Regions from separate parts of the Streptomyces sp. NBC_00727 genome, predicted to be linked through region 4. Evidence: riboswitches for the same ligand, from Rfam matches in the RefSeq annotation. Region 4 holds a riboswitch; each other region holds the start of a gene.
What was found. Region 4 has a riboswitch for thiamine pyrophosphate ahead of OG242_RS24245 (thiamine ABC transporter substrate binding subunit). Riboswitches for the same ligand answer to the same signal wherever they lie in the genome.
Positions count from the first base shown of each region.

Region 1: it holds a riboswitch for thiamine pyrophosphate, as region 4 does, so the genes downstream of both, thiO (glycine oxidase ThiO) here and OG242_RS24245 (thiamine ABC transporter substrate binding subunit) in region 4, are expected to answer to the same signal.
Region 2: it holds a riboswitch for thiamine pyrophosphate, as region 4 does, so the genes downstream of both, thiC (phosphomethylpyrimidine synthase ThiC) here and OG242_RS24245 (thiamine ABC transporter substrate binding subunit) in region 4, are expected to answer to the same signal.
Region 3: it holds a riboswitch for thiamine pyrophosphate, as region 4 does, so the genes downstream of both, OG242_RS29550 (purine-cytosine permease family protein) here and OG242_RS24245 (thiamine ABC transporter substrate binding subunit) in region 4, are expected to answer to the same signal.

Region 1 covers NZ_CP108981.1:1,622,553-1,629,654, reverse strand. Annotated here, with positions in the region: gene pknB (Stk1 family PASTA domain-containing Ser/Thr kinase) at 1-25, opposite strand, end outside; gene OG242_RS07215 (thiazole synthase) at 208-1,002, opposite strand; gene thiS (sulfur carrier protein ThiS) at 1,005-1,223, opposite strand; gene thiO (glycine oxidase ThiO) at 1,220-2,395, opposite strand; TPP riboswitch at 2,393-2,504, opposite strand; gene OG242_RS07200 (NAD(P)/FAD-dependent oxidoreductase) at 2,587-3,822, shown strand; gene OG242_RS07195 (Rv2175c family DNA-binding protein) at 3,888-4,253, shown strand; gene thiE (thiamine phosphate synthase) at 4,355-5,008, shown strand; gene metF (methylenetetrahydrofolate reductase [NAD(P)H]) at 5,159-6,076, shown strand; gene OG242_RS07180 (hypothetical protein) at 6,127-6,996, shown strand; gene OG242_RS07175 (phytoene desaturase family protein) at 7,030-7,102, opposite strand, start outside.
Region 2 covers NZ_CP108981.1:3,532,672-3,539,773, reverse strand. Annotated here, with positions in the region: gene OG242_RS15980 (metallophosphoesterase) at 1-1,035, shown strand, start outside; gene OG242_RS15975 (hypothetical protein) at 1,217-2,029, shown strand; gene thiC (phosphomethylpyrimidine synthase ThiC) at 2,106-3,899, opposite strand; TPP riboswitch at 3,892-4,027, opposite strand; gene OG242_RS15965 (YibE/F family protein) at 4,098-5,429, shown strand; gene OG242_RS15960 (SsgA family sporulation/cell division regulator) at 5,510-5,947, opposite strand; gene OG242_RS15955 (IclR family transcriptional regulator) at 6,049-6,819, opposite strand; gene OG242_RS15950 (DUF5326 family protein) at 7,061-7,102, opposite strand, start outside.
Region 3 covers NZ_CP108981.1:6,545,792-6,552,893, forward strand. Annotated here, with positions in the region: gene OG242_RS29535 (ABC transporter permease) at 1-90, opposite strand, end outside; partial or broken gene OG242_RS29540 (aldehyde dehydrogenase family protein) at 452-1,356, opposite strand; gene OG242_RS29545 (TROVE domain-containing protein) at 1,479-3,071, shown strand; gene OG242_RS29550 (purine-cytosine permease family protein) at 3,078-4,460, opposite strand; TPP riboswitch at 4,451-4,545, opposite strand; gene OG242_RS29555 (formylglycine-generating enzyme family protein) at 4,603-5,583, opposite strand; gene OG242_RS29560 (ROK family transcriptional regulator) at 5,580-6,815, opposite strand; gene OG242_RS29565 (sulfatase-like hydrolase/transferase) at 7,019-7,102, shown strand, end outside.
Region 4 covers NZ_CP108981.1:5,316,860-5,323,961, forward strand. Annotated here, with positions in the region: gene pyrH (UMP kinase) at 1-24, shown strand, start outside; gene frr (ribosome recycling factor) at 182-739, shown strand; gene OG242_RS24235 (phosphatidate cytidylyltransferase) at 739-1,833, shown strand; gene rlmN (23S rRNA (adenine(2503)-C(2))-methyltransferase RlmN) at 1,923-3,029, shown strand; TPP riboswitch at 3,100-3,216, shown strand; gene OG242_RS24245 (thiamine ABC transporter substrate binding subunit) at 3,299-4,402, shown strand; gene OG242_RS24250 (ABC transporter permease) at 4,489-6,093, shown strand; gene OG242_RS24255 (ABC transporter ATP-binding protein) at 6,097-7,102, shown strand, end outside.

The DNA of each region.
Region 1 (7,102 bases), 3.7 Mb from region 4:
GGGGGTCCTGGAGGGTCGTATCCACCATGCGAGTCTACGAGCCGCCACGGACAGGCCCGCCGCCGCGGAGCGAACCCGGCGCAGTACTGAAGCCGAGCCGTGACAGGGGCGTGCCGCCAGGGGCCGGAATCCCGGCTTCCAGCGGCCTTCCGGCACCGGAACTGTGGATTCCGGCACGTTGGTCCGGACCGGGGCGGCTCATCGCGTTCAGAAGGCCGGCCGCTCCGGGTCCAGCACCGCCCGCCCGGCCGTCGGCGAGGACGCCTCGGCGAAGTGGCGGCGCGGGATGCGCCCGGCCCGGTGGGCGAGCCGCCCGCCCTCCACCGCGTGCCGCATCGCGGCGGCCATCAGCTCCGGCTCCTGGGCACGGGTCACCGCCGAGGCGAGCATCACGGCCGAGCACCCCAGCTCCATGGCGAGCGCCGCGTCCGAGGCCGTCCCGGCGCCCGCGTCCAGGATCACCGGCACCCGGGCCTGTTCGGTGATCAGCTGGAAGTTGTGCGGGTTGCGGATGCCCAGGCCCGAGCCGATGGGGGAGCCGAGCGGCATGACCGCCGCGCACCCCACGTCCTCCAGCTTCCGCGCCAGGACCGGGTCGTCGTTGGTGTACGGCAGCACGGTGAAACCGTCGTCCACCAGCGTCTCCGCCGCGTCGAGCAGCTCGACCGGGTCGGGCAGCAGGGTGCGCTCGTCGGCCACCACCTCCAGCTTGACCCAGTCCGTGCCCAGCGCCTCGCGGGCGAGCCGGGCGGTGAGCACGGCCTCCCCGGCGGTGTAGCAGCCGGCGGTGTTCGGCAGCACCCGGATGGACAGCTTCCGCAGCACGGAGAGCACCGAGCCCTGCACGGTCGGGTCGAGGCGGCGCATGGCGACGGTGGTCAGCTCGGTGCCGGACGCGGTCAGGGACCGCTCCAGCACGTCCAGGCTGGGCGCACCGCCGGTGCCCATGATCAGCCGGGAGGTGAACTCGGCGCCGCCGAGGGTGAAGAGGTCGTCGGACACGGTCAGCCTCCCTGGACCGCGGTCAGGACCTCGACCCGGTCGCCTTCGGTGAGCGCGGCGGCGGTCCACCGGCCGCGCGGCACGACGGTCTCGTTGAGCGCGGCGGCCACCCCGGTCCGCGCGTCGGTCAGCGTCGCGACGAGGGCGTCCAGGGTGGTGCCCGCGGCGACGGCGACCGGTGCGCCGTTCACGGACACGGTGAGCGCGGTGGGCTCGGTCATGCGGGCTGCTCCAGGGGTGCGGGGGCGGGTGAGAACCGGCCGGGGGAGAAGGGGCGGGCCGCCTCGGGCAGCTCGCCGTCGGCCAGCAGCGACGCCATGGCGTCCCCGGTGACGGGGGTGAGCAGCACGCCGTTGCGGTGGTGGCCGGTGGCGAGGTGGAGGCCGGGCAGCGCGGTGCGGCCGAGCAGCGGGGCGTTGTCGGGGGACGCGGGGCGCAGCCCGGCGCGGGTCTCGGTCAGCGGCAGCTCGGTGATGCCGGGCACCAGCTCGTGGGCGTCGCGCAGCAGCTCGTAGACCCCGCCCGCCGTGACGGTGGTGTCCCAGCCCATCTCCTCGGTGGTGGCGCCGACGACCAGCTCGCCGTTCTCGCGCGGTACGAGATAGATGTGGCTGCCCCGGACCACCGCCCGCACGGTGCGCGAGAGGAAGGGGGCGTACGCCGGGGGCACGGTGAGGCGCAGCACCTGGCCCTTGACTGGGCGGACCGGCGGCAGGACGTGGGCGGGGACCCCGGCGAGCCGGCCGCTGAGGCTGCCCGCGGCGAGCACGACCTGGTCGGCGGCCACCTGCGTACCGTCGTCGAGCACGGCTCCCACGGCCCGGTCGGCCACCACCGAGAGGCGGTCGGCGTGGCGGCGGTGGAAGACCACACCGGCCCGTTCGCAGGCGGTGAGCAGGGCCGCGGCCAGCCGGCGCGGGTCGACCTGGTGGTCGCCGTCCACCCGCAGCCCGCCGCGCACGCCCGGGGCGAGCATCGGTTCCAGGCGGCGGCACTCGCGCCCGGTCAGCCACTCCGACTCCAGGCCCGAGCGGCGTTGCAGCTCGTGGAGTTCGCGCAGATGGGCGCGGTCGTCGGCGTCCAGCGCGACGGCCAGGGTGCCGCAGGCGCGGAAGCCGATGTCCCGGCCGCTCGCCTCCTCCAGCTCGGCCGTGAACGCCGGATAGCGCCTGGCGGAGGCGAGGTTGAGCCCGAGCAGCGTCTCCTCGCCGTAGTGCAGCTCCGTGACGGCGGCCAGCATTCCGGCCGCGACCCGGGCCGCTCCGCCGCCGGGTTCGGGGTCGGCGAGCGCGGTGGACAGACCGCGCTGCGCGGCCCGCCAGGCGGTCACCAGGCCGATGATGCCGCCCCCGATGACGAGGACGTCGGTCCCGTCGGTGCGATGGGTACGCATGGGCGTCCAGCCCCTCCCTTCGCCGGCATGACCCGGATCAGGTTCGTACGGTCGGAGGCCGCCAGCCTCCCTCTCAGCCCGGTGCGTCCGGGCTCCCGCGTGTCTTACGGTGGCCAGCCTAAACCCCGCCGGGACGACGGCGGCCGGGCCCTCCCTTCCCTGACTCCTCGTCAGGTACGTAAGGTGGACAGGTGAGCGAGCAGCAGCAGGCAGAGCGGACGGGGCGCCGGGTCGTCGTCGCGGGCGCGGGCATGGCGGGCGTCCAGACCGCGGTCGCCCTGCGGGAACAGGGCTTCACCGGCCCCGTCACCCTCATCGGCGCCGAACCCCACCAGCCCTACGACCGGCCTCCGCTGTCCAAGGCGGTGCTGCTCGGGAAGGCCGAGGAGTCCGCGTTCGACATCGGCTTCGAGGCCCTCGGCATCACCCTGCGCCTGGGCTGCGAGGTCACCGGTGTGCGCGCCGGCGACCACGAGCTGGACACCTCGGCGGGCCCGGTCCCCTACGACGTCCTGGTCCTCGCCACCGGCGCCGAACCCGTCGCCCTGCCCGGCTCCGACGGCGTGCCCGGCGTCCACCTGCTGCGCACCCTCGACGACGCGGCCCGGCTGCGGCCCGTCCTGGAGGCGGGGCACCCCGTCGTGGTCGTCGGCGCCGGCTGGATCGGCGCCGAGTTCGCCACCGCCGCCCGCGCCGCCGGCTGCGAGGTCACCGTCGTGGAGGCCGCGGACCGCCCGCTCGCCGGCGCCCTGCCCGCCGAGGTGACCGCCCCGATGGCCGCCTGGTACGAGGAGAGCGGCGCCCGGCTCCTCACCGGCGCCCGGGTGGCCCGCGTCGAACCTGGCGCGGTGGTCCTCGACGACGGGCGCGCCCTCCGGGCCGACGCGGTCGTCGTCGGCATCGGCGCCCGCCCCGCCACCGGCTGGCTCGCGGGCTCCGGCATCGCGCTCGGGCCCGAGGGCTCGGTGACGGCCGACGCGGCGCTGCGCACCTCGCTCCCCGATGTGTACGCCGTCGGCGACTGCGCCTCCTTCCCCTCCGCCCGCTACGGCACCCGCCTGGTCGTCCACCACTGGGACAACGCCCTCCAGGGCCCGAGGACCGCCGCCGCCCACATCGCGGCCGAGGGCACGGCGGACGTCCCGCCCTACGACCCGGTGCCCTACTTCTGGTCCGAGCAGTTCGGCCGGTTCGTGCAGTACGCCGGACACCACGCGGACGCGGACACCCTGCTGTGGCGCGGCGACCCGGCCGAACCCGCCTGGTCCGTGTGCTGGCTGCGCGACGGCGTCCTGGTCGCGGTGCTCGCGGTCGGCCGCCCGCGCGACCTGGCCCAGGGGCGCCGGCTCGTCGAGGCGGGGGCCCGGCTCGACGCGGACCGGGCCGGGGACCCCTCCGTACCGCTCAAGTCGGCGGTTCTGCCGTAACCGCCCGGGACCTGAAGAGCCGAGTCCGGGTTTCGGCTGTCAGTCCGGGATGGCAGGCTTGTCCCGTGACCGAGATTGACGCAAAGACCGATGCACTCGTCCCCGCCTGGCTCTACCTGCCCGACATCGCGGAAATGCTCGATGTCGAGGTGACGCGTGTGCGGCAGCTGGTCAAGGAGGGCCAGCTCATCGCCGTACGCCGTGGGGAGAACCGGGCGCTTCAGGTGCCCGCCGCCTTCATCGACGGCGACAAGGTGGTCAAGGGCCTCTCCGGGACCCTGACACTCCTGAAGGACGACGGCTACTCCGACGAGGAGATGCTCGAATGGCTCTTCACTCCCGACCCGACCCTGCCGGGCACGCCCGCGCAGGCACTGAGTGAGAATCGCGGCACGGAGGTGAAGCGCCGCGCCCAGGCGCTCGCCGTCTGAACCGTCCGGGGAAGCGGGCCGCGCCGCGCGAGCGGGCGGCCCGCTTCCCCGCGCCGCACCACTGATCCGCCGTCACCGTCTTCCCCGGGGGGAACCGCACCATGTCCACGTCTCGCGCGCTGCTGTCCGACGCCCGGCTCTACCTGTGCACGGACGCCCGCAGGCGCCAGGGCGACCTGCCCGAGTTCCTGGACGCGGTCCTCGCCGGCGGCGTCGACATCGTCCAGCTGCGCGACAAGGGCATGGAGGCCGCCGAGGAGCTGGAGCACCTCGGGGTCCTCGCCGACGCCTGCGAGCGCCATGGCAAGCTCCTCGCCGTCAACGACCGGGCGGACGTGGCCCACGCCATCGGCGCCGACGTGCTGCACCTGGGCCAGGGCGACCTGCCGGTGCCCGCGGCCCGCGCGATCATCGGCACCGAGCCGGTCGTCGGCCGCTCCACGCACGCCGAGGCCGAGGTCGACGCCGCCGTCGCCGAACCCGGCGTGGACTACTTCTGCACCGGCCCCTGCTGGCCCACCCCCACCAAGCCCGGCCGCCACGCGCCCGGCCTGGACCTCGTGCGGTACGCCGCCTCGCTCGCCCCCGAACGCCCCTGGTTCGCCATCGGGGGCATCGACACGGACAACCTCGACCAGGTGCTGGACGCCGGGGCCCGCCGGATCGTGGTCGTACGGGCCCTCACCGAGGCGACCGACCCGGGCGCCGCCGCCGCTGAGCTGGCCCGCAGGGTCCGCGAGCGCGCCGGAGCCTGACCGGGGCAGCCGCACTCGGGCCGACGGCCCGGGACGCCTCGGGAGCAGGCCTGGGACGAATCTGTCCGAAGGATGGACAAGAATCAGTCAATTCCGGCAAATGACTCCGGTTCGGTTGGGGGCCCGCCCCGCCCTGGTTAACCTGCCCGTATGGCCCTTGGCACACCTTCCACCAGGACAGATCACGCGCGCACCGTGCGTGAGATGCTCGCGACCGGCGCGCCCTCGTACTCGTTCGAGTTCTGGGCGCCCAAGACCGAGAAGGGTGAGCGCAACCTGTGGAACGCGCTGCGCCGGGTCGAGGCCGTCGCGCCGAGCTTCGTCTCGGTGACGTACGGGGCCGGTGGCTCCACCCGCTCCGGCACGGTGAAGGCCACCCAGGACATCGCCGCCGAGTCCACGCTCACCCCGGTCGCGCACCTCACGGCCGTCGACCACTCGATCGCCGAACTGCGCAACATGGTCGGCCAGTTCGCGGACGCCGGCATCCGGAACATCCTCGCCCTGCGCGGCGACCCGCCGGGCGACCCGATGGGCCCCTGGGTCGATCACCCGCAGGGCGTGAGGTACGCGGCGGACCTGGTCCGGCTGATCAAGGAGGCCGGTGACTTCTGCGTGGGCGTCGCCGCGTTCCCCGAGCGGCACCCGCGCTCCGGGGACTGGGACACCGACATCCGGCACTTCGTGGACAAGTGCCGCGCGGGCGCCGACTACGCGATCACCCAGATGTTCTTCGACCCCGAGGCGTATCTCCGGATGCGTGACCGGGTGGTCGCGGCGGGTTGCGGAACCCCGATCATCCCCGAGGTCATGCCGGTCACCAACGTCCGGCAACTGGAGCGATTCTCCCAGCTCAGCGACGCGAAGCTGCCCGACGAGCTGAAAGAGCGCATCCTCGCCGCCAAGGACGACCCCGCCGCTGTACGCTCCATTGGCATCGACTTCGCAACGCGGTTCAGCGCGAAGCTGCTCTCCGAGGGTGTGCCCGGACTGCACTTCATCACGCTGAACAACTCGACTGCGACGCTCGAGATCTACGAGAATCTCGGACTGCACAAGCAGTCGTGACCGGCCGTACCCGCCGCGACCCGGGGCGGTGGCCGTAGAAGGGGGCGGGCATGGGCTGGACGGTCCTCTACATCGCGTTCGGTGTCGTCGCGCTGTGGCTGCTCGGCGAGGTGCTGCTGCAGTACAAGGCGCGACTGCGCTGGCGGCTGCTCGCCTTCACCGGCTTCCTGTGCGTGGTCATCGGCGTCCTGATGCCGTCGGTCCCCGTCATCGCCCTCGGCGCGATCGCCTTCGCCACCGGTCAGACCTACGTCACGCTCTCCTTCCGCAAGGGCTTCTCCACCGGCTGGGCGATAGGGGGCAAGCCCGGCGCGAGCCGCCGCCGGCGCGCCGGCGGGGGAGACCGCAAGCCCACCCTGGAGGTCTCGGACCTGGAGGTGGAGCACGAGGGCGACGCCCCGGCCGCCCCCGCGGCGCCGCCGGCCGCCCCGGCCGGGGTCTACGAGACCGAGCCGGTGCCCGACGACACCGGCCAGTACGGCATCTACACCGACCCCGCGCCGCAGCGCCCCGCCCACGAGCCCCAGGCCGCGCCCGGCTACGACGCCTACGACCCGTACACCGACTACGCGGCCCAGCAGCCCCAGGGCCAGGACGGCTACGCCGGGGCCGGGCAGTACGACTACGGCACGGACCCGCAGAGCTACGCCGCCTACTCCGATCCGTACATCGGCACCACCGCGAGCACCCCGCAGTACGGCTCGTACGACGCGTACGGCAACTACGACGGCTACGGCAACCAGCAGCAGTACAGCGACCCGTACGCGCAGGGCGACGCCTACGGCTCCGAGACGCCGCCCGGCGGGGTCTGGGTGCCGCAGCAGCGGGAGGGCGAGCAGCACCCGCAGCAGCCCGCCGCCCAGCCGGGCCCGCACCCCAACGGCTACGACACCGGCTACAACGACCAGTACCGCTACTGACGTTCCGTCACCGCAGCTGACGGGCCCGGCCGCTCACTGCGAGCCGCGGAAGCCCTCGCCCTCCACCACGGTCCCCGCGACCAGCGCACCGGACATGCCCGCGTGC
Region 2 (7,102 bases), 1.8 Mb from region 4:
CCCGTGGTGCGGACGGCGACGTTGCGCGACTTCCGCGTACCGCCCTATGCGCAGTCCCCTGCGCCGCCCGCCTCGCCGCACCCGGGAAGCGCCTTCCCGGAGGGCGACGCACCCGAGGGGTACACGCCGACGGCGCGCGACCTTCCCGTCATCAGTGCCGACAAACCCGCCCAGGTGCAGCCCGTACCCGAACCGCGTCCCGTCGCCACACCGGGTCTCGGCCCGCTGTACGTGGTCGGTGACGTCCACGGGTACCTGGACGAGCTGCTCGCCGCGCTCGCCGAGCAGGGCCTGATCGACGCCGAAGGCCGCTGGGCCGCCGGCAACGCGCGCCTGTGGTTCCTCGGCGACTTCACCGACCGGGGCCCCGACGGCATCGGCGTCATCGACCTCGTCATGCGGCTCTCCGCCGAGGCCGCGGCCGCCGGCGGCTACTGCAAGGCCCTGATGGGCAACCACGAGCTGCTGCTGATCGGCGCCAAGCGGTTCGGCGACACCCCGGTGAACTCCGGCGCGGGCACCGCCACCTTCCAGGCCGCCTGGCTCCTCAACGGCGGCCAGAAGGCGGACATGGAACGCCTCCAGGACGTCCACCTCCAGTGGATGTCCCGGCTCGACGCGGTCGTCGAGGAGGACGGGCACCTCCTGATGCACTCGGACACGACGGCGTACCTGGACTACGGCTCCACCATCGAGGACGTCAACGACACGGTGCACGCCATCCTCACGCGCAACGACGCCGACGAGTGCTGGGACCTGTTCCGCAAGCTCACCAAGCGGTTCGCCTTCCGGGACGACCAGGGCCCCGAGGCCGTCCAGGAACTGATGGCGGCGTACGGCGGCCGGCGCGTCGTCCATGGTCACAGCCCGATTCCCTACCTGACCGGCGAGGTCGGCTCCGAGGACAGCGAGGACGGTGCCGGGCCCCAGGTCGACGGCCCCCATGTGTACGCGGACGGGCTCGCCATCGCCATGGACGGCGGAGTGACCATGGCCGGAAAGCTACTGGTCGTCCAACTGCCGCTGCATGACTGACGTTCGGCAGGGAAGACGAATCCCGACCTGACAACGCCGAGCACTGGGCCTATTTCCGGAAACCCTCTGTCACCCCGTGCTGTGCGCGCTCTACCATCGGCGTATCAGTAGCAGGCTCTCCTCCGTTTCCGCCCAACTGCCCGGCCAGAGCGGGCACACAGGCCCGACGGAGCATCGGGGGATGCACATGAACAGCGCTCCGCACCTGCTGACCGAGGACCGGCCCGAGTACGAACGGCTCCTCGACGACGCACTGCGTCACGCTCATGAACGACCGGAACTGGCCGCCGTCGGCGAACGCCTCAACGTCGCCCAGCTCCGCACCATGGCGATGGCTGCCGTCGCCCTGATCACCGCCACGGCCGCCGCCGAGTACGAGCAGTACGTGAAGGCACGTGACGAACTGCGCGCCCCCGAACGTGACGCGGACCCCGGCACCACGCCGGACGGCCTCAGCCAGTCGGGCGCCGGCATAGGCGCGGTCGTCACCGTTCTGGCGCCGATGCTGGCGGGTACGGCGGCGACCATCTTCCTGCTGGCCGGCTACCTCCTGAAGATGCTGGAGCCACCACCGGCGTTCGCCACGACCATGGTCGGCGCGGGCTGGTTCTTCGCCGCCGTCACCGCCGCCGCCATCTTCGTCGCGGCCATCGGCCTGCTCATCACCGCCCTGCGCAACGGCTCTACGTCCCTGACGGCCCGCGAAGCCGGCGAGGACCTGCCCGACGAAGTCGCCCGGGCCAAGGAGGCCTGGCGGCAGGCGCTGCTGGAGCGGGGCATCGTGCCCTTCCTGCGCGACGCGCTCACCGAGCCCGCCGCCGGCCCCACGGCCCCCGCACCGCACCGCCCGGTGGGCCGTCTCCCGAAGATCGGTTACAGCAGGCCGGACTTCGCGGGCCCGGACCAGGGCCCTGCCGCCGCGCCCCGCCCCACGTACAGCAGCCCGGACTTCACGAGCCCCGACTTCGGCGGCCCCGAACACGAACTGGACTGAGCGGGGCTGAGGCGGAGGCGTCCGGACGCGGCCCGGGGAAGGGCCGCGTCCGTCTGCTTATCGGGCCACCACCAGGTCAGTCGGCCAGTGGCAGGTAGACCCGGTTACCACTCGCCGCGAACTCGCGCGACTTCTGGAGCATCCCTTCCGCGACCTCCTCGGCCGTCGCCTCCGCGCTCTCCGGGCCGCCGAACTGCTCACTGATGCTGTGGCTGATCTTCATCGAACAGAACTTCGGACCGCACATCGAGCAGAAGTGCGCCGTCTTGGCAGGCTCGGCGGGCAGCGTCTCGTCATGGAACTCCCGCGCCGTGTCCGGGTCGAGCGCCAGGTTGAACTGGTCCTCCCAGCGGAATTCGAACCGGGCGTCCGACAGCGCGTCGTCCCACTCCTGTGCGCCCGGGTGCCCCTTGGCCAGGTCGGCGGCATGGGCCGCGATCTTGTACGTGATGACCCCGGTCTTCACGTCGTCCCGGTTCGGCAGCCCGAGGTGCTCCTTGGGCGTCACGTAACAGAGCATCGCCGTACCCCACCAGGCGATCATCGCCGCACCGATGCCCGAGGTGATGTGGTCGTACGCCGGCGCGATGTCGGTGGTCAGCGGGCCGAGGGTGTAGAACGGCGCTTCCTCGCAGATCTCCTGCTGGAGGTCGATGTTCTCCTTGATCTTGTGCATCGGGACATGCCCCGGCCCCTCGATCATGGTCTGCACCCCGAACCTCTTGGCGACCGTGTTCAGCTCACCGAGCGTGCGCAGTTCGGCGAACTGGGCCTCGTCGTTGGCGTCCGCGATCGACCCGGGGCGCAGTCCGTCGCCCAGTGAGTACGTCACGTCGTAAGCGGCGAGGATCTCGCAGAGCTCCTCGAAGTGCTCGTACAGGAACGACTCCTTGTGGTGCGCCAGGCACCAGGCCGCCATGATCGAGCCGCCGCGGGAGACGATGCCGGTCTTGCGGCGAGCGGTGAGCGGCACGTACGGCAGGCGTACGCCGGCGTGCACCGTCATGTAGTCCACGCCCTGCTCGGCCTGCTCGATGACGGTGTCCTTGTAGATCTCCCAGGTCAGCTCCTCCGCCCTGCCATCGACCTTTTCCAGGGCCTGGTAGAGAGGAACGGTTCCGATCGGTACGGGTGAATTGCGAAGAACCCACTCACGGGTGGTGTGGATGTTGCGGCCGGTGGAAAGGTCCATGACCGTGTCCGCGCCCCACCGGGCCGCCCACGTCATCTTGTCCACCTCCTCCTCGATGGAGGACGTCACCGCGGAGTTGCCGATGTTGGCATTCACCTTCACCAGGAACCGCTTCCCGATGATCATCGGCTCGCTCTCCGGGTGGTTGACGTTGGCGGGCAGCACCGCGCGCCCTGCGGCGATCTCCTCGCGAACCACCTCGGCCGCCACGTTCTCCCGGACCGCGACGTACTCCATCTCCGGGGTGATCTCGCCCCTGCGGGCGTACGCGAGCTGGGTGACGGGCCGCCCGTCCCGGCTGCGCCGCGGTCGGCGCGGGCGGCCGGGGAAGACCGCGTCCAGGTTGCGCAGCCCGCCCCGTGGCGAGGTGTGCTTCAGCCCGTCGTCCTCGGGACGGGCGGGGCGGCCCGCGTACTCCTCGGTGTCGCTGCGGGCAATGATCCAGTTCTCCCGCAGGGGCGCGAGTCCGCGGCGGACGTCGGTCGCGGTGGCGGGATCGGTGTACGGCCCCGACGTGTCGTACAGCGTCACGTCCTTGCCGTTGGTGAGGTGCACCTGACGGACCGGCACCCGGATGTCCGGGCGCTGCCCCTGGACGTACCCCTTGTGCCAGCCGATGGACTTCCCGGCCTCGTCGCCCTGATTGGAGGCAGGCGTGCGTGTGTCCGATGTGGTCATGAGACCTACTCCCTACGCCGGCATTACCCGGTAACAGGTTCGGCGGTCGGCGCAGCATCACTGCCGTACGGACGTACGGCGGTCAGCGCCCTCTCAGCCCGGTGCTCCGAGCTCCCGCGTGTGCAAAGGTGCCACCACGCTAGCCCCTGGACGGGCGAGCTGAACAGAGGGCCTCTTCCTTCTTGCGATGATCGGCCGGTGACGCCCCCTCATCGCGACCCAGACCCGCAGGGCCATCAGCAGGCCCACGCACACAGCCATGGCCCGGCCGCGCCTGTATCCGCCCATCTGCGCAAGGTGATCGCCGCGGTGCTGATCCCCTTCGCAGCCGCCGTGATCGTCGGTCTCGTCGCGCTATGGCCGGGTGGTGCGCCGGCGCACGAACGGACCGGCGTCGGCTTCGACCGGCAGACCCAGCAGGGAAAGGTGGTGGGTGTCGTCAAGGTGGACTGCAAGGACGTGAACGCCGCCCAGCTCCCCGTCGACGGCGCGACCGACCCGCCCGACGGGGAGCCGAAGGCCGACGGGGGGCTCTGCGAGAAGGCCACCGTCGAGGTCACCAGTGGCCCCGACAAGGGACGCCGGTTCGTCGAGGTGGTCCAGCCGGACGCCCCCAGACAACTGCGGGAGGGCCAGGGAGTGGTGGTGGCGTACGCCCCGGACGCGCCCCATGACCTCCAGTACTCCGTGACGGACGTGAACCGGAAGTTCCCCCTGATGCTGCTGGCCGGGATCTTCGCCCTCGCGGTGGTGCTGGTGGGCAGGATGCGCGGGGTCATGGCCCTGGTGGCGCTCGCGCTGTCGTTCGCGATCCTGACCCTGTTCATCCTTCCGGCCATCCTGCAGGGCTCGAACCCGCTGGTGGTGGCGGTCGTCGGGGCGGGCGCGATCATGCTGATCGCTCTCTACATCTGCCACGGACCGACCGCCCGCACCTCCGTCGCCGTCATCGGCACCCTGGTCTCGCTGCTCCTGATCGGGCTGCTCGGCTCACTCTTCATCGGCTGGGCGAGCCTGAGCGGGAACACCGACGACAACACCGGCCTCATCCACGGCCTGTATCCGCACATCGACATGAGCGGCCTGCTGCTGGCCGGTGTCATCATCGGCTCCCTCGGGGTGCTCGACGACGTCACCGTCACCCAGACCTCGGCGGTCTGGGAGCTGCGCCAGGCGAACCCCACCATGACGGCGAAGCAGCTCTACCGGGCAGGGACCAGAATCGGACGCGATCACATCGCCTCGGTGGTCAACACCCTGGTGCTCGCCTATGCCGGCGCCGCGCTGCCCCTCCTGCTGCTGTTCACGGTCGCGCAGAGCAGCGTCGGCACTGTCGCCAACAGCGAGCTGGTGGCGGAGGAGATCGTGCGCACCCTCGTCGGCTCGATCGGGCTGGTCGCCTCCGTACCGGTGACGACCGCGCTCGCGGCAGTGGTCGTCACAGCGGACCGCACGGGGCTCGGCGCGGAAGCCGGAGCTTCGGCACCCGTGCGGAGCGGCCGGGGCCGACGACGGCGGGCGAGGTCCTGACTGGAACACGGAGCGTGATTCACCCGATCGGCAGGTGTCTTGTTCGAGTGGCATGGAGGGCCCGAGAACACCGGGCTTCTTCAGCCGGCGTTCTGCTCTTCGGCCAGAATGCGCCCCAGCTCCTCCTCCAAGTCGCCGTCGAAGTCATCCAGCGTGCACTCCTGCCCGAGCGGCACCAGCTTGTCCGTACGGTCGAGAAAGGCGACAAGAGGTGCCGTGCCCGCCCGGAAGAGCGCACGGTCGGCGCCCACCTGCAGCCGGATGTGGACATCGGACAGGCCCTCGGGCTCGGTCGGCGCGATGTGCACATCGCCGTCACCACTGGGGCTGTTGAGGCCGTCGAGCAGCAGCTCGCGACCGAAGGCCCAGGTGACGGGGGCGTCGCCGGGCAGATGGAAGGTCATCCGGATCGCGTACGGATCGCACACTTCGTACCGGAGCTCCACCGGGATACGGAATGAGAGCTCCTCGGAGACGAGGAAGCTCATCATGACCTCAGCTTGAACCGACTCACGCATCGTTCAACCCCGCAGTAGATGAATCTGGCCAGGAATGATCCCCCGTGGCCCTATTGACGCCATCGTGGTGCACGCGATAGCAGATCACAAGGAGTGATTTTTCAGATACTGATAGAGAACACGAACGAACGCAAGAGGCTGGCCACTTCAGCGCGTAACCGTTCGACTGCGGGGAGCAACCGTTCTTCCTCGTCGAGGGGGAGAGAAATGGCCATCGCGGCGGCGGTGAATCCGGCCACGATCGGGATGGCCGCACAGACCGTCCCGAGCGCGTACTCCTGTCGCTCGATGACCGGTTCCGTACGCTCCAGCGACCGCAGCCGCGCGAGGAACGCCGAGCGGTCGCGCACGGAATACCGGGTCAGCTGGCGGACCGGGTGCCGGTCCAAGTGGTCCTCGCGGGCCTTCTCGTCGAGCCGGCTCAGCAGGCACTGGCCGATCGCGTGCGCGTGCCCGGTCTCCCGGAAGGCCGCCCACTCGTCCACCGCCGGCTGCTCGGGGGTGTCGGCCACGGCGAGGAGTTCGATCTCACCCTCGCGGTAGATCGCGCAGTACACCGGAGCCCCGACGAGGTCCCGCCAGCGGTCCAGTGACTGGGTCATGGCGCCGCGGCGGCTCTGCAGGGCGCCGTCACCCATCAGCCGTTCGGCGGCGGCGCCGAAGAGGAAGACGCCGTTCTCCCGGCGCAGGTATCCCTCGTGGGTCAGGGTCCGCAGCAGGTGGTAGGCGGTGGGCAGGGGCAGCCCAGCTTCCCTCGCCAGCTGTTTGGCCGGGGCCCCGTCGCGATGGGTGCCCACAGCCTCCAGCAGCCTCAGCGCCCGCTGAACCGACCCGATGAGCGTCGGAACAGCCGTACTCGATGCCGTGGTCAACGGTCACCCCCAGGCGTGGTGACGGGCGGTCAGCCCGCCCGTGGGGGCCGCCCCCACAGGTCCGCCGCGGACCTGGGGGTTCGGAGGCCGGATCCCGTACAAACCACTGGTCGGGGTGGTGACTTACGGTGCTTTTCCCAGGCGGCGGCAGCGGACTTTCACTGTATCGGCAGCCCTGTGACCGGGTGCCGATTCGCCTTTCCCTTAGCTCAGCTGGGCTAATCCCCCGTCGGGCGTGCGGTCACCAGCCGCTACCGGAGGACGACGACAGGAACTTCCGTAC
Region 3 (7,102 bases), 1.2 Mb from region 4:
GAATGCATTAGCGAGGAAGTACGTCAGGTTGGTTGCGACTGCGATCATCAAAAACCAGCCGACTGCTTTGCGGGCGATATAACGCAGCACTGTGAGCCGGCCTTTCTTGAAAATTGGGCCCGCAGATCCGGTGAGTGACTGGACGCTTGGCCGCGTTGACCGGGCACCGGGTTACGAGCGCTCGGACAGGACGTGCGGACTCTCGAGGTCAAAAAATGATTGGCGCGAAGACGTTCCGATGAGGGAGTCTGCTGTGTGCTGACGGTGCTGCACGGGTACGTGGGGCGGGAGTGAGCAGTGCGCCGGGCATGAAGCGACAACCTTGCGTCGGAATGAGCCGATTCGTGGCGGCTGCCCGATTCGACAGCGCCTGTGCTGACGATTCCAACTGCCCGTGATCACGTCAAGGCTGGTCAGGTCGCGATACGGTTAAGCCGAAGCCGCATATCGGTCATTCGGTACGTAAATTCTCAACGCCGTGGTGAACGCGCGAAGAACGGCGACGCATCAAGCCGCCATAAGGCGCATAAGTCGCCTTCCTTGTACATGCTCCCCTTTCGGGCTTCCTGCCCGGGTCTTCGGTGCTCCTGCGGAGCCGCCCGCCTGCCGGGCGTGCCGCGCTCGTGATGTGCCGTCGCATCGCCTCTGCCGCCTCCCCGGCCCTGGCGAGGGCGTCCCCGGTGGAGCCCGGCCCGGTGACGACGGTGAGCAGCCTGGCGCGGGCGGGCACGGCCGCGTCGAACAGCCGGGCCGGCAGGAGTCCGGTGCCCGGGGTCGGTCCGGAGGGCTTGAAGACCACCGCGTTCTCGGCCGCCAGGGCGTAGCCGAGGGAGGGTAGTTGCAGGGGCCGACGACCCCGATCACGCCGAGCGGCCGGTGCACCAGTGACGCCCGCTGGTGGACGGTGAAGAGGACCGGTGCCCGCCTTCCGGCGGCGCAGCACGCGTTCCGCGTTGCGGGCGGCCCAGGCCAGGTGCTCCAGCGTGAGCACCATGTGCGACGCTGCGCCGCCGGCCGGTTTCCCGGTCTCCTCCGAGATGGTCCGGGCCCCGCGTCCAACTCGGTCGCGGTGGCCTTCTTCCAGCGCAGCAGATGGTCGGGGCGCCGGGAGGCGGGCAGCGCGGCCCATCCCTTCTGAGCCTCCCGTGCGCGGGCGACGGCCCGGGAGATCTGTTCCGGCCCGTCCACCGGGTGCTCGGCGATGCGCTCGCCGGTTTCATCTGGGTCAATAGTGCCAAAAGAGACGGCAGTCGGGGTGCGCCGTAATTCGGTGGCGCACCCGGCGGAGGCTCTTGTACGTTGTCGTCGCGCCCGCGCCCGGCGATGCGCCCGGCTGCGGCTACTTCCTTCTGACACTCCAAGTGATGCCGCCGCCCTTTCCCTTGATCTCGCCGGGCGCGGGCGCGTCCAGAACTCTTTGAATCCGGGGGGATTCCCTGCCTCGTCACTCCCGACGCGTCTCCAAGGTCTGGTCCGAGATGCTGGTGGCCCCGCATGTCTCGGCCGCCGCCCGCCACCTCGCCGCCACCCGGCCCGTGCCCGGCTCGACCGCGCGCAACCTCCATACCTACGAGGGCGGCCCGGCCCACGTGCGGGAGCCCCGCGAGGAACTCTTCCTCCTTGCCGTCGGCAACTTCGTCTCCCAGGAGACCTTCTACGAGAGCGGCGCGTTCCGCGACGACCGGTACACCGCCCTCGTCGCCCGCCTCGCCGTCGAGCACCCCGCGTGGACGGCCGGGTTGCTGCGCTGGCTGCGCGGCGAGGGCAACATGCGCACCGCGTCCCTGGTCGGCGCCGCCGCGTACGTACGCGCACGGCTCGCGGCCGGGACCTGCGACGGGCCCTCCAACCGGTCCGTCGTCGACTCGGTGCTCCAACGCGCCGACGAGGCCGGCGAACTGCTCGCGCACTGGATCGCGACGTACGGGCGCAAGGTCCCGCAGCCCGTGAAGCGGGGCGTCGCCGACGCCGTACGCAGGCTCTACACGTCCCGGTCCCTGCTGAAGTACGACACCGCGTCCAGGGACTTCCGCTTCGGTGACGTGCTCAACCTGGTGCACGCGTCGCCCGACCCGGCCAAGCCCTGGCAGGGCGAGCTCTTCCGGTACGCCCTCGACCGCCGCCACCACCCGGAGCGGGCCGAGGCCCCGGCCGGCGAGCGGCTGCTCACCGCCCACCGGGCGCTCCTGGACACCCCGGCGGGCGAGCGGCGGGCCCTGATCACGGGGCCCGGCGGCGCGGACCGGCTCGCCGAGGCCGGCATGACCTGGGAGTCCGTGGCGGGCTGGCTGCACGGGCCGATGGACGCTGCCGTCTGGGAGGCGCTGATCCCCGTCATGGGGCCCATGGCGCTCCTGCGGAACCTGCGCAACTTCGACGAGGCCCGCATCACGGACGCGGTCGCGGACCGGGTCGCCGCACGCATCGCGGACCCCGAAGAGGTGGCCCGCTCCCGGCAGTTCCCGTTCCGCTACCTCGCCGCCCACCGGCACGCCGCACCGCGCTGGGCCGCCGCGCTGGAAGCGGCACTCGGCCACTGCCTGGCCAACGTGCCCGCCCTGCCCGGCCGGACGCTGGTCCTGGTCGACCGGTCCGACTCGATGTTCTTCGACACCGTCTCCGAACGGTCCACGCTCAGCCGGGCCGACGCGGCCGCCGTGTTCGGCACCGCGCTCGCCCTGCGTGCCGAGCAGGCGGACCTGGTGGAGTTCGGCTGGCGCAGCGCACCGGTCCCGTACGCACCCGGCGAACCGGTCCTGGACGTGCTGGAACGGTTCCACCGGCTCGGCGGCACCGACACCACGAAGGCGCTGCGCACCCACTACCTGGACCACGACCGGGTGCTGCTCGTCACCGACGAACAGGCCCTGCCCTACGGCCCCCGGGGGTCCGACCCGGTGCCGCGCAAGGTCCCGGTCCACACCTGGAACCTCGCCGGGTACCGGCCGGCCAACGGTCCCACGGGCCCGAACCGGCACACCTTCGGCGGGCTCACCGACGCGGCGTTCCGGATGGCCGGCCTCATCGAGAACGGCCGCCGGGCGGTCTGGCCGTGGACCGTCGAGGAGTGAGCCCGGTCAGGGGCGCCGGCGCATCCGCAGCGGGGCGTACACCACGAGGGCCACGAGGAACGCCACTCCGTACGCCAGGTCCGCGCCGTGCAGCGCCTCGGCCACCGGGCCCACGTACAGGCCGGTGCTCATGAACGGCACCGCCGCCGCGAAGGCCGCGGCGAACGCGGCGAGCGCCGGCCACCACGGGCGCGGCCGGGCGTGCTCGGCGGCGAGGTCGACGGGGGCGCCGCGCCGGTCCCTCGCCCGCACCAGCCAGTCCACGGACACGATCGCCACGAAGCCGGGGATCCAGTAGCCGACGAGGAGCAGCACGTTCTGGAAGCGGGCCGTGGTGTCCGCCGCGTGCATCCACAGCACCAGCGGGAAGCCGAGGGCGGCGGCGAGCGCCGCGGCGACCGGGCGCGGCACACGTACACCCATCGTCTGCAACGCCAGCGAACCGCTGTAGTCGTTCATCGCGTTGCTGCACAGCGCGGCCAGCGCGACCGCGAGCAGCCCGAACGCCCCGAGCGCGCCGCCGCCCAGCAGCGTGTCGACGCCGCGCGCGGTCTGGTCCGTGAAGACCGAGGCGCCCCACAGCCCGATCGTCTGGACCGCCACGAAGGAGGCGCTGATCCCGCCCAGCGTGCACCAGAACATCCGCGGCCGGGACGTCTCGCGCGGCAGATAGCGGCTGAAGTCACTGGCGTAGGGGGCCCAGGACAGCGCCAGACTCAGGGCGATGGTGCAGGTCAGGACGAAGGCGCCGGCCCGGTCCGCGCCGTGCACGGACCCGCTGGTCACCGGGTCGACACCGTTCAGGAGCTTGGTCGCGAGGACCGCGAAGGCGGCGGCGAGCGCGAAGGTCATGACGGTCTGGAGCCGGTGGATCACCTCGTAGCCCAGCACGCCCAGCGCACCCTGCGCGGCCATCATGACCAGGACGCCCAGCCAGAACGGCCAGCCGCACAACTGCGCCAGCGCGTCCCCGCCGAACAGACCGATCAGCGCGTCCCACGCGATCGAGGACAGCCACTGGAGCGCGCCCGGCAGCACCACACCAGGCCCGAACGCCAGCCGTGCGAGCGGCAGTTGCCCGGCCCCGGTCCGGCTGCCCCAGGTGCCGAGATACGCGGTGGGCGCGGCGCCGACGAGGGTGCCGAGCACGACGGCGGCGAGGGCGGTGCCGAAGTCCAGGCCCAGCGCGATGCCGACGGTGCCGGTGAAGACGCCGGTCATGGTCAGGTTGGGCGCGAACCAGACGGTGAACAGCCGCCCGGGGCCGCCGTAGCGCCGGTCCTCGGGGACCGGGGCTATCCCGTGCGCCTCGACGCGCAGATCGCCGGGCGCGGTGGGCATGCGCCCGCCGAAAGCGGCGCGCTCGTCCCGGGCATGCGACAACGACATGAAGACATCCCTCCGCCAGTGCTAACTGGTTCAGGTTCGACGGGTGTGATCTCAGCCCTGTCGCAGGGCACCCCGTGTCCGGTGTGGCGGCCAGGATAGCCGGAGGGATGTGCGGGTCCGAGCGGGGGCCGGCCGCCGGCGCTCAGAGGGACATCGCGCAGCGGAACCCGCCGTGACCTGTGGTGCTGTCGGGTGTGTTGGACGTACGGGCGGCGACCCGGTAGCGGTTGCAGTACGAGCGGTGGCACAGGTGCGAGCCGCCGCGCAGCACCCGGTTGCCGCCCTCGGGCGGCCCGGCCGGGTCGATCCGCGTCTCCGGGCGGTCCGGTACGTGCCAGTCGGCGCTGAACCGGTCGGCGCACCACTCCCACACGTTGCCCGAGACGTTGTACAGCCCGTAGCCGTTGGGGGCGTACGCCTTCACGGGCGCGGTGCCCGCGTAGCCGTCCTCGCGGGTGTTGCGGACCGGGAAGTCCCCCTGCCAGATGTTGCAGCGGTGCCGGCCCTTGGGGGTCAGCGCGTCGCCCCAGGGGAAGCGGGCCCGGACCAGTCCGCCCCGGGCCGCCTTCTCCCACTCGGCCTCGGTGGGCAGCCGCTTCCCGGCCCAGCGGGCGTAGGCGGTGGCGTCGTTCCACGACACATGGACCACCGGGTGGTCCCGACGGTCGCCGATCGAGGTGCCGGGCCCCTCGGGCGCCCGCCAGCAGGCCCCGGTTACAGCGCTCCACCAGGGCGCGCCGGGCACCGTCCCGGGCAGCACCGCATGGCGTGCCTCGCGGGGGACGAAGGCGCCGAAGACGTAGGACCAGCCGATGAGTTCGGCCTCGGTGCGGTAGCCGGTGGCCTTGACGAAGCGCGCGAACCCGGCATTGGTCACACAGGCCACGTCGATGCGGAACGGGGCGAGCACGACCTCCCGGACAGGCCCCTCCCCGTCGGCGGGGAACGCGTCCTCGTCGGCGCCGCCCATCAGGAACGGCCCGCCGGGCACGGCGACGGTGCCGCGCAGCAGGTCGGCGGTGCTCCACTCGGGCACGGCGAAGCCGGCCGGGGGAGTGGTGGCCGTGGTGACGGGGGCGGCCGTGGTCGCGCTCTCACGGCCCGGCCCGCAGCAGGCGCTCATGGGGAAGTCCGTTCGTCGTGGGCGGAGCCCGCCGGGACCGGCGCCGGGCGGTCCAGCAGTTCCGCCAGGTCCTGGCCCGTGGTGCGCAGCAGCAGGGCCACACCGCCCAGCGCCGCCGCCTCGCCGCCGAGGGCGGAACCGCGCACCTCGATGGAGCGGGGGGCGGACGGCAGAGAGAGCGTAGCGATCTGTTCCCTGATCGGAGCGAGGACCAGGTCGTCGAGCGCGGCCGGCTCCCCGTACACGACGACGCACTCCGGATCGACCTGGGCGGCGAGCGCGGCGAGCACCCGGCCCGCGGTGACGGCCGCTCCCCGGAGCACATCGGCCACCTCCGGCCGGCCCTCGGCGGCGAGCGCGATCAGCTCGTCCGCGTCCCCGGCGTCCACTCCGCGCTCGGCGCAGGCGGCGAGCAGGGCCGGGACGGAGATCAGCCCCTCCAGGCAGCCCCGGCCGCCGCAGTGGCAGGGCTTGCCCTCGGGGTCGCAGCTGGTGTGCCCGATCTCGCCGGCCGCGCCGTGGGCGCCGTGCACCAGTGAGCCGTTGACGACGAGCCCGCCGCCGACGCCCTGGGACCAGCGCAGGTAGACGGCGTTGTCGAAGCCCCGTGCCGCACCCCAGGTGACCTCGGCGAGCGCGGCCAGCCGGGAGTTGTTGTCGGTGAGCACCGGGGCGCCGAAGTGCCGGCCGAGTTCGGCGGCGACGTGCCCGGCGAACGGGGTCATCGCGTGCCGGTCGGCGGACGCCGGATTCTGCACGAAGCCGGGCAGGCCGAGGCCGATGCCCTGGACCGGGGCGAGGCTGATGTTCTCGCGCCGCACCAGTTCCTCGACCGCCCGGATCGCCTGCGCGGCCCGTTCGGCTGCCTGGCTGTCCGCCGGGACCGGGGCGCTGTTCCGGCCGACGATCTCATGGGCGCAGTTGGCGACGACCACGTGGATGTGGTGGCGCTGGAGGTCGATGCCGATCAGTTCCGCGCCGTGCGAGTTGAGCGAGATCTCCAGGGCCGGCCGGCCGCGCCCCCTCGGCTGCCCCGGATCGGGGGCGGGCTGCTCGACGACCGCGTTGCGTTCCAGCAGGTCGGACACGATCGCGAACAGGGTCGTACGGGAGAGACCGACCCGGTCCTTGAGCTCGCCCCGGCTGAGCGCCCCCGACCTGCGCAGCTCGCCCAGTACGGCGGCTTCATTGGCTCTGCGCAGGCGCTGGAGGGCATCGGTGCGTTCGGTCATGGACGCATGGTCGATCGGTCAAGTGCTTTCTGTCAACGCGCCGGACGAATTCACACAATGTTTATTCCCGAGGGTTGACGTAAAAAAGTGGACCTCCCTACAGTTCCCGTCAATCGCCGGAGCCGGCCCGCTCGAGCACCCCGCAACCTGCCCGGCCGGCTCCCGTCACCACTGTGAGCACGACCACCGAAAGGGCGGCCCGAGTGGCTCCGCGCAACGTCCTGTTCCTGATGACCGACCAGCACCGGACCGACACCCTGGGCTGTTACGGCAACCCGCTCGTCGAG
Region 4 (7,102 bases):
AGCGACCAGGACACCCGCGCCTGAAAACGGGTGCTTCCACCGGTGAGCCCCGGTGGGAACCGGGGCGCGGGACCGCCCCGGAAGATGGACAACGGCCTGCCGGTCGGACACCGTGCAGGTGGTACGCGACGCAGGACCCGCCGGGCCCGCCGGGCCCGTTCAAGACACGCAGGAGCACGTGGTGATCGAAGAAACCCTCCTCGAGGCCGAGGAGAAGATGGAGAAGGCCGTAGTCGTCGCGAAAGAGGACTTCGCCGCGATCCGTACCGGCCGTGCGCACCCGGCGATGTTCAACAAGATCGTCGCCGACTACTACGGTTCGCCGACCCCGATCAACCAGCTGGCCTCGTTCTCGGTGCCCGAGCCCCGTATGGCCGTCGTGACGCCGTTCGACAAGACCGCGCTGCGCAACATCGAGCAGGCCATCCGCGACTCGGACCTCGGTGTCAACCCGAGCAACGACGGCAACATCATCCGGGTCAACTTCCCCGAGCTGACCGAGGAGCGCCGCCGCGACTACATCAAGGTCGCGAAGACCAAGGCCGAGGACTCCAAGATCTCGATCCGGGCCGTCCGCCGCAAGGCCAAGGAAGCGCTCGACAAGCTGGTCAAGGACAAGGAGTCCGGCGAGGACGAGGTGCGCCGCGCCGAGAAGGAGCTCGACGACACCACCGCGAAGTACGTCGCACAGGTGGACGAGCTGCTGAAGCACAAGGAAGCCGAGCTGCTCGAAGTCTGATGAACGACTCTTCCTGGGGCGCTCCGCAGGGCGCCGGCCACCGGGTCGCGCCGGAGATGCAGGGTGCTGCGGCGGGTCCTGCCTACGATGTGCATGACGCCCAGCAGACTCGGCCCATGCCCATCGTGCCGGACGTTCCCGACGCAGGTAGAGACGCTGAAGACCGTGATCACCGGGAACAGGGGGCCGGACGCCTGAGCGGCGGCCCCCTGTTCCGCGACGAGAAGCCGCAGGAGCCCATGCCGACCGCGCCGCCGCCTCCCCCGCCTCCGCAGAAGAAGCGCGCGGGCCGGGACCTGGGAGCCGCCATAGGGGTCGGCCTGGGGCTCGGTGCCCTGGTCGTCGTCTCGCTCTTCGTCGTCAAGGCCGTCTTCGTCGGCGTCATCGTGCTCGCCGTCGTCGTCGGCCTGTGGGAGCTCACCTCCAGGCTGGAGGAGCGCAAGGGCATCAAGGCGCCCCTCGTGCCGCTCGCCGTCGGCGGCGCCGCCATGATCGTCGCCGGGTACGCGCGCGGGGCCGAGGGCGCCTGGGTCGCCATGGCCCTGACCGCCCTGGCGGTGCTCGTGTGGCGGATGGCCCAGCCGCCCGAGGACTACCTCAGGGACGTCACGGCTGGCATCTTCGCCGCGTTCTACGTGCCCTTCCTGGCCACCTTCGTCGCCATGCTCCTGAAGGCCGACGACGGCCCGCAGCGGGTGCTGACCTTCCTGCTGCTGACCGTGGTCAGCGACACGGGTGCGTACGCGGTCGGCTGGCGGTTCGGCAAGCACAAGCTGGCTCCGCGCATCAGCCCGGGCAAGACCCGCGAGGGCCTGTTCGGGGCCGTCACCTTCGCCATGGTGGCCGGGGCGCTGTGCATGCAGTTCCTGATCGACGACGGTTCCTGGTGGCAGGGGCTGCTGCTGGGCCTCGCGGTCGCGGCCAGCGCCACCCTCGGCGACCTGGGCGAGTCCATGATCAAGCGGGACCTCGGCATCAAGGACATGGGAACGCTGCTGCCCGGCCACGGCGGGATCATGGACCGGCTGGACTCCCTGCTGCCGACCGCCCCGGTGGTCTGGCTGCTGCTCGTCCTCTTCGTCGGCTCCGGCTGACCGGCTCCGGCCTGCGGTTTTCCGTACGAAGGCCCGTCGTCCACAGGGCGGCGGGCCTTCGCCGTTCCGTCTGCGACACTGGAAGAACCATGCCTAAGCCCGGAGAACTCACTTTCGTCGCGCCCCGCGGAGCCAAGAAGCCGCCGCGGCACCTCGCCGACCTCACGCCCGCCGAGCGCAGGGAAGCCGTCGCCGCGATCGGCGAGAAGCCGTTCCGCGCCCAGCAGCTCTCGCAGCACTACTTCGCGCGGTACGCGCACGACCCGGCCGAGTGGACCAACATCCCGGCCGGATCGCGGGACAAGCTCGCCGAGGCGATGTTCCCCGATCTGATGTCCGTCGTCCGGCACATCAGCTGCGACGACGACACCACCCGCAAGACCCTGTGGAAGCTGCACGACGGGACGCTGGTCGAGTCCGTCCTGATGCGCTACCCGGAGCGGGTCACCATGTGCATCTCCTCGCAGGCCGGCTGCGGCATGAACTGCCCGTTCTGCGCGACCGGGCAGGCCGGTCTCGACCGCAACCTGTCGACCGCGGAGATCGTCCACCAGATCGTGGACGGCATGCGCGCCCTGCGCGACGGCGAGGTCCCCGGCGGCCCCGCCCGGCTGTCCAACATCGTGTTCATGGGCATGGGCGAGCCGCTGGCCAACTACAACCGCGTCGTCGGCGCGATCCGCCGGCTGACCGACCCCGAGCCCGACGGCCTCGGTCTCTCGCAGCGCGGGATCACCGTGTCCACCGTCGGCCTGGTGCCCGCGATGCTTCGGTTCGCCGACGAGGGCTTCAAGTGCCGCCTCGCGGTCTCGCTGCACGCCCCGGACGACGAGCTGCGCGACACCCTGGTGCCGGTCAACACCCGGTGGAAGGTCCGTGAGGTGCTGGACGCCGCGTGGGAGTACGCGGAGAAGTCCGGCCGCCGCATCTCCATCGAGTACGCCCTGATCCGCGACATCAACGACCAGGCGTGGCGCGGCGACCGGCTGGGCCGGCTCCTCAAAGGCAGGCGCGTCCACGTCAACCTGATCCCGCTCAACCCGACCCCCGGCTCCAAGTGGACCGCGTCGCGGCCCGAGGACGAGCGCGCGTTCGTCGAGGCCATCGCGAGCCACGGCGTGCCGGTCACCGTCCGCGACACCCGGGGCCAGGAGATCGACGGCGCCTGCGGACAGCTGGCGGCCTCCGAGCGCTGAGGGCGAGCGGCCCGGGCATGCGGAACCGCGGCCGAAAACGGCCGTGTAGCCTGGGGCCGAAATCAACTGCATATTCCGACAGGGGAGCGCCACAGCGCTGAGAGTGCGGCACCAAGGACAGGTTGGCCGCAGACCCTCTGAACCTCGCCCGGGTCATTCCGGGTAGGAAGTTCGGACCATACTCAAGCTGTTGCGCCCTGCCCGCTTCCGGTTTCCACCGGTGCGGGCAGGGCCGCGTCTCTTCCTGGTCACTCCAGGAGGAATCACACATGAGCACCACCCAGAAGGCCGCGGTCGCGGCCGTCGCCGCCGCGCTCGGCGTCACCGCGCTGGCCGGCTGCGGGAGTTCCGACGACTCGGCGTCCGGTTCCGGATCCACCAAGGGCTCCGGCTCCAAGACCGTCACGCTGGTCAGCCACGACTCCTTCAACGCCTCCAAGGACGTGCTGAAGGAGTTCACCCGGCAGACCGGCTACACCGTCAAGGTCCTCAAGAGCGGTGACGCGGGCGCCGCCCTGAACCAGGAGATCCTGACCAAGGGCTCCCCGCGCGGCGACGTCTTCTTCGGCGTCGACAACACCCTGCTCTCGCGCGCCCTCGACAACGGGCTGTTCACGCCGTACGAGGCCAAGGGGCTCGACCGGGTCCCGGCCGATGTCCAGCTGGACGCGGACAAGCACCGGGTCACCCCGGTCGACACCGGCGACATCTGCGTCAACTACGACAAGAAGTACTTCGCCGACAAGAAGCTCGCGCCGCCGAAGACCTTCGCCGACCTGGCGAAGCCCGCGTACAAGAACCTGCTCGTCACCGAGAACGCCGCGACCTCCTCGCCCGGCCTCGGCTTCCTGCTGGGCACCGTCGCCACCTTCGGTGAGGACGGCTACCAGGACTACTGGAAGAAGCTGAAGGACAACGGCGTCAAGGTCGTCGACGGCTGGGAGCAGGCGTACAACGAGGAGTTCTCCGGCTCCGCGGGCGGCAAGAAGGCCAAGGCCGACCGGCCGCTCGTCGTCAGCTACGCCTCCAGCCCGCCCGTCGAGGTGCTGTACGCCGACCCGCAGCCCAAGACCGCGCCCACCGGGGTCGCCACCGGGACCTGCTTCCGCCAGATCGAGTTCGCCGGTCTGCTGGACGGGGCGAAGAACGAGGCAGGCGGCAAGGCCCTGCTGGACTTCCTGATCGGGAAGAAGTTCCAGGAGGACATGCCGCTGACCATGTTCGTCAGCCCGGTCGCCAAGGACGCGAAGGTGCCGGAGCTCTTCACGAAGTTCGGCGCCACCGCCGACAAGCCGGCGACCGTCGCCCCGGACACCATCGCCAAGAACCGTGAGCAGTGGGTCCGGTCATGGTCCTCGCTCGTAGTGAAGTAACGAAGACTCCCGTACGCGGACCGGGCGCGCGCGGGAGGTCCGCACGCGCCCGGGCCCGGCGCGGGACCGCGGTGCGGCTCGGGCTTATGGCCGTGCCCGTCGCGTTCTTCGCCGTGTTCTTCGCCTACCCGGTCGCCGCGATCGTCGGCCGGGGGCTCAAGGCGGACGGCGTCTGGCAGTTCGGCCGGTTCGGCGAGGTGCTGGCCCGGCCGGAGATCCGTGACGTCCTGTGGTTCACGCTGTGGCAGGCGCTCGCCTCGACCGCGCTGACCCTGCTGATCGCGTTGCCCGGCGCCTATGTCTTCGCCCGGTTCGACTTCCCCGGCAAGCAGGTGCTGCGCGCCGTCGTCACGGTGCCGTTCGTGCTGCCGACCGTCGTCGTCGGCACCGCCTTCCTCGCGCTGCTCGGACGCGGCGGGCTGCTCGACGAGCTGTGGGGCGTACGGCTCGACACCACCGTGTGGGCGATCCTGCTGGCCCACGTCTTCTTCAACTACGCGGTCGTCGTCCGCACCGTCGGCGGGCTCTGGGCGCAGCTCGACCCGCGTCAGGAGGAGGCCGCCCGGGTGCTGGGCGCGAGCAGGTTCACCGCCTGGCGCCGCGTCACGCTGCCCGCGCTCGCCCCGGCCGTGGCCGCCGCCGCGCTGATGGTCTTCCTCTTCACCTTCACCTCCTTCGGGGTCGTACAGATCCTCGGCGGGCCCGGCTTCTCCACGCTGGAGGTGGAGATCTACCGGCAGACCGCGCAACTGCTGGCCCTGCCCACGGCCGCCGTGCTGACGCTCGTGCAGTTCGCCGCCGTCGGCGCGATCCTCGCCGTGCACGCCTGGACCGTACGCCGCAGGGAGCGTGCGCTGAAGCTGGTCGACCCGGCACAGACGGCGCGCAGGCCGAGCGGTGCCGGGCAGTGGGCGCTGCTCGGCGGAGTGCTGCTGAGCGTGCTCGTGCTGATACTGCTGCCGCTCGCCGTGCTGGTGGAACGCTCGCTCGGCGGCTCCGGGCTCGCCTACTACCGCGCGCTCACCTCGGCGGACGCCAACAGCGGTACGTTCCTGGTGGCGCCCATCGAGGCGATCGGGAACTCGCTGCGCTACGCCCTCGTCGCGACCCTGATCGCCCTGGTCGTCGGGGGCCTCGCCGCCGCCGCGCTCACCCGGCGGGCCGGCCGGCTCGTCCGGGGCTTCGACGCGCTGCTGATGCTGCCGCTCGGGGTCTCCGCGGTGACCGTCGGCTTCGGCTTCCTGATCACCCTGGACAAGCCGCCGCTCGACCTCCGTACCTCCTGGATCCTGGTGCCGCTCGCCCAGGCGCTGGTCGGGGTGCCCTTCGTCGTACGGACCATGCTGCCGGTCCTGCGGGCGGTGGACGCCCGGCTGCGCGAGGCCGCGGCGGTGCTCGGGGCCTCGCCGCTGCGGGCCTGGCGCGAGGTGGACTTCCCGCTGGTGCGGAGGGCGCTGCTGGTCGCCGCCGGGTTCGCGTTCGCCGTGTCACTGGGGGAGTTCGGGGCGACGGTGTTCATCGCGCGTCCGGACAACCCGACGCTTCCGGTGGCCGTGGCCCGGCTGCTGGGCCGGTCCGGGGAGCTCAACTACGGCCAGGCCATGGCCCTCAGCACCATCCTGATGCTCGTGTGCGCGGTCTCGCTGCTGCTGCTCGAACGCATCCGCACCGACCGATCCGGGGAGTTCTAGAAGATGCTGACGCTCGAATCGGCAACCGTCCACTTCGGCGACCGGGCCGCGCTCGACGGGGTGGACCTGGAGGTCGCCGACCACGAGATCGTCTGCGTGCTCGGGCCGAGCGGCAGCGGCAAGTCCACCCTGCTGCGCCTGGTCGCCGGGCTGCAGGAGCCGGACGGCGGCCGGGTCCTGCTCGACGGCACCGACCAGGACGGCATCCCGGTCCACCGGCGCGGCCTCGGCCTGATGTTCCAGGACCACCAGCTCTTCCCGCACCGGGACGTCGGCGCCAACGTCGCCTTCGGCCTGCGGATGCACGGTGCCGGCCGGGGCGAACAGGACCGCCGGGTCGCCGAACTCCTCGACCTCGTGGGCCTCCCCGGCGCCGAACGCCGTGCCGTCGCCGCGCTCTCCGGCGGCGAGCAGCAGCGCGTCGCCCTCGCCCGGGCCCTCGCCCCCAGCCCCAGGCTCCTGATGCTCGACGAGCCCCTGGGCCAGCTGGACCGCAGCCTGCGCGAACGGCTCGTCGTCGAACTGCGCGCCCTCTTCGGCCGGCTCGGCACCACCGTGCTCGCCGTCACCCACGACCAGGGCGAGGCGTTCGCGCTGGCCGACCGGGTCGTCGTGATGCGCGAGGGCCGCGTCGCCCAGGTGGGCACCCCGCTGGAGGTGTGGCAGCGCCCCGCCTCCGCCTTCGTGGCCCGGTTCCTGGGCTTCGACAACGTGGTCGAGGCGACCGTCGAGGGGGAGGCGGCGGACACGGACTGGGGCGAGGTGCCGGTGCCGGCCGGGTCGCCGCAGGGGGCGTGCGATCTGCTGGTGCGGCCGGCCGGGGTCCGGATCGGCGGGCCGGAGAAGGGGCTGCGCTGCGTCGTGGGGGCGCGCACCTTCCGGGGCAGCCATGTCGCCGTGACCCTCCACCCCGAGCGCGGCCCGGTGCTGGACGCCGAGTGCCCGCTGCGCGGGACGCCGGAGGAGGGCGAGCGGGTGGGCGTCACCTTCGACGCGTCGGAGTGCGTGG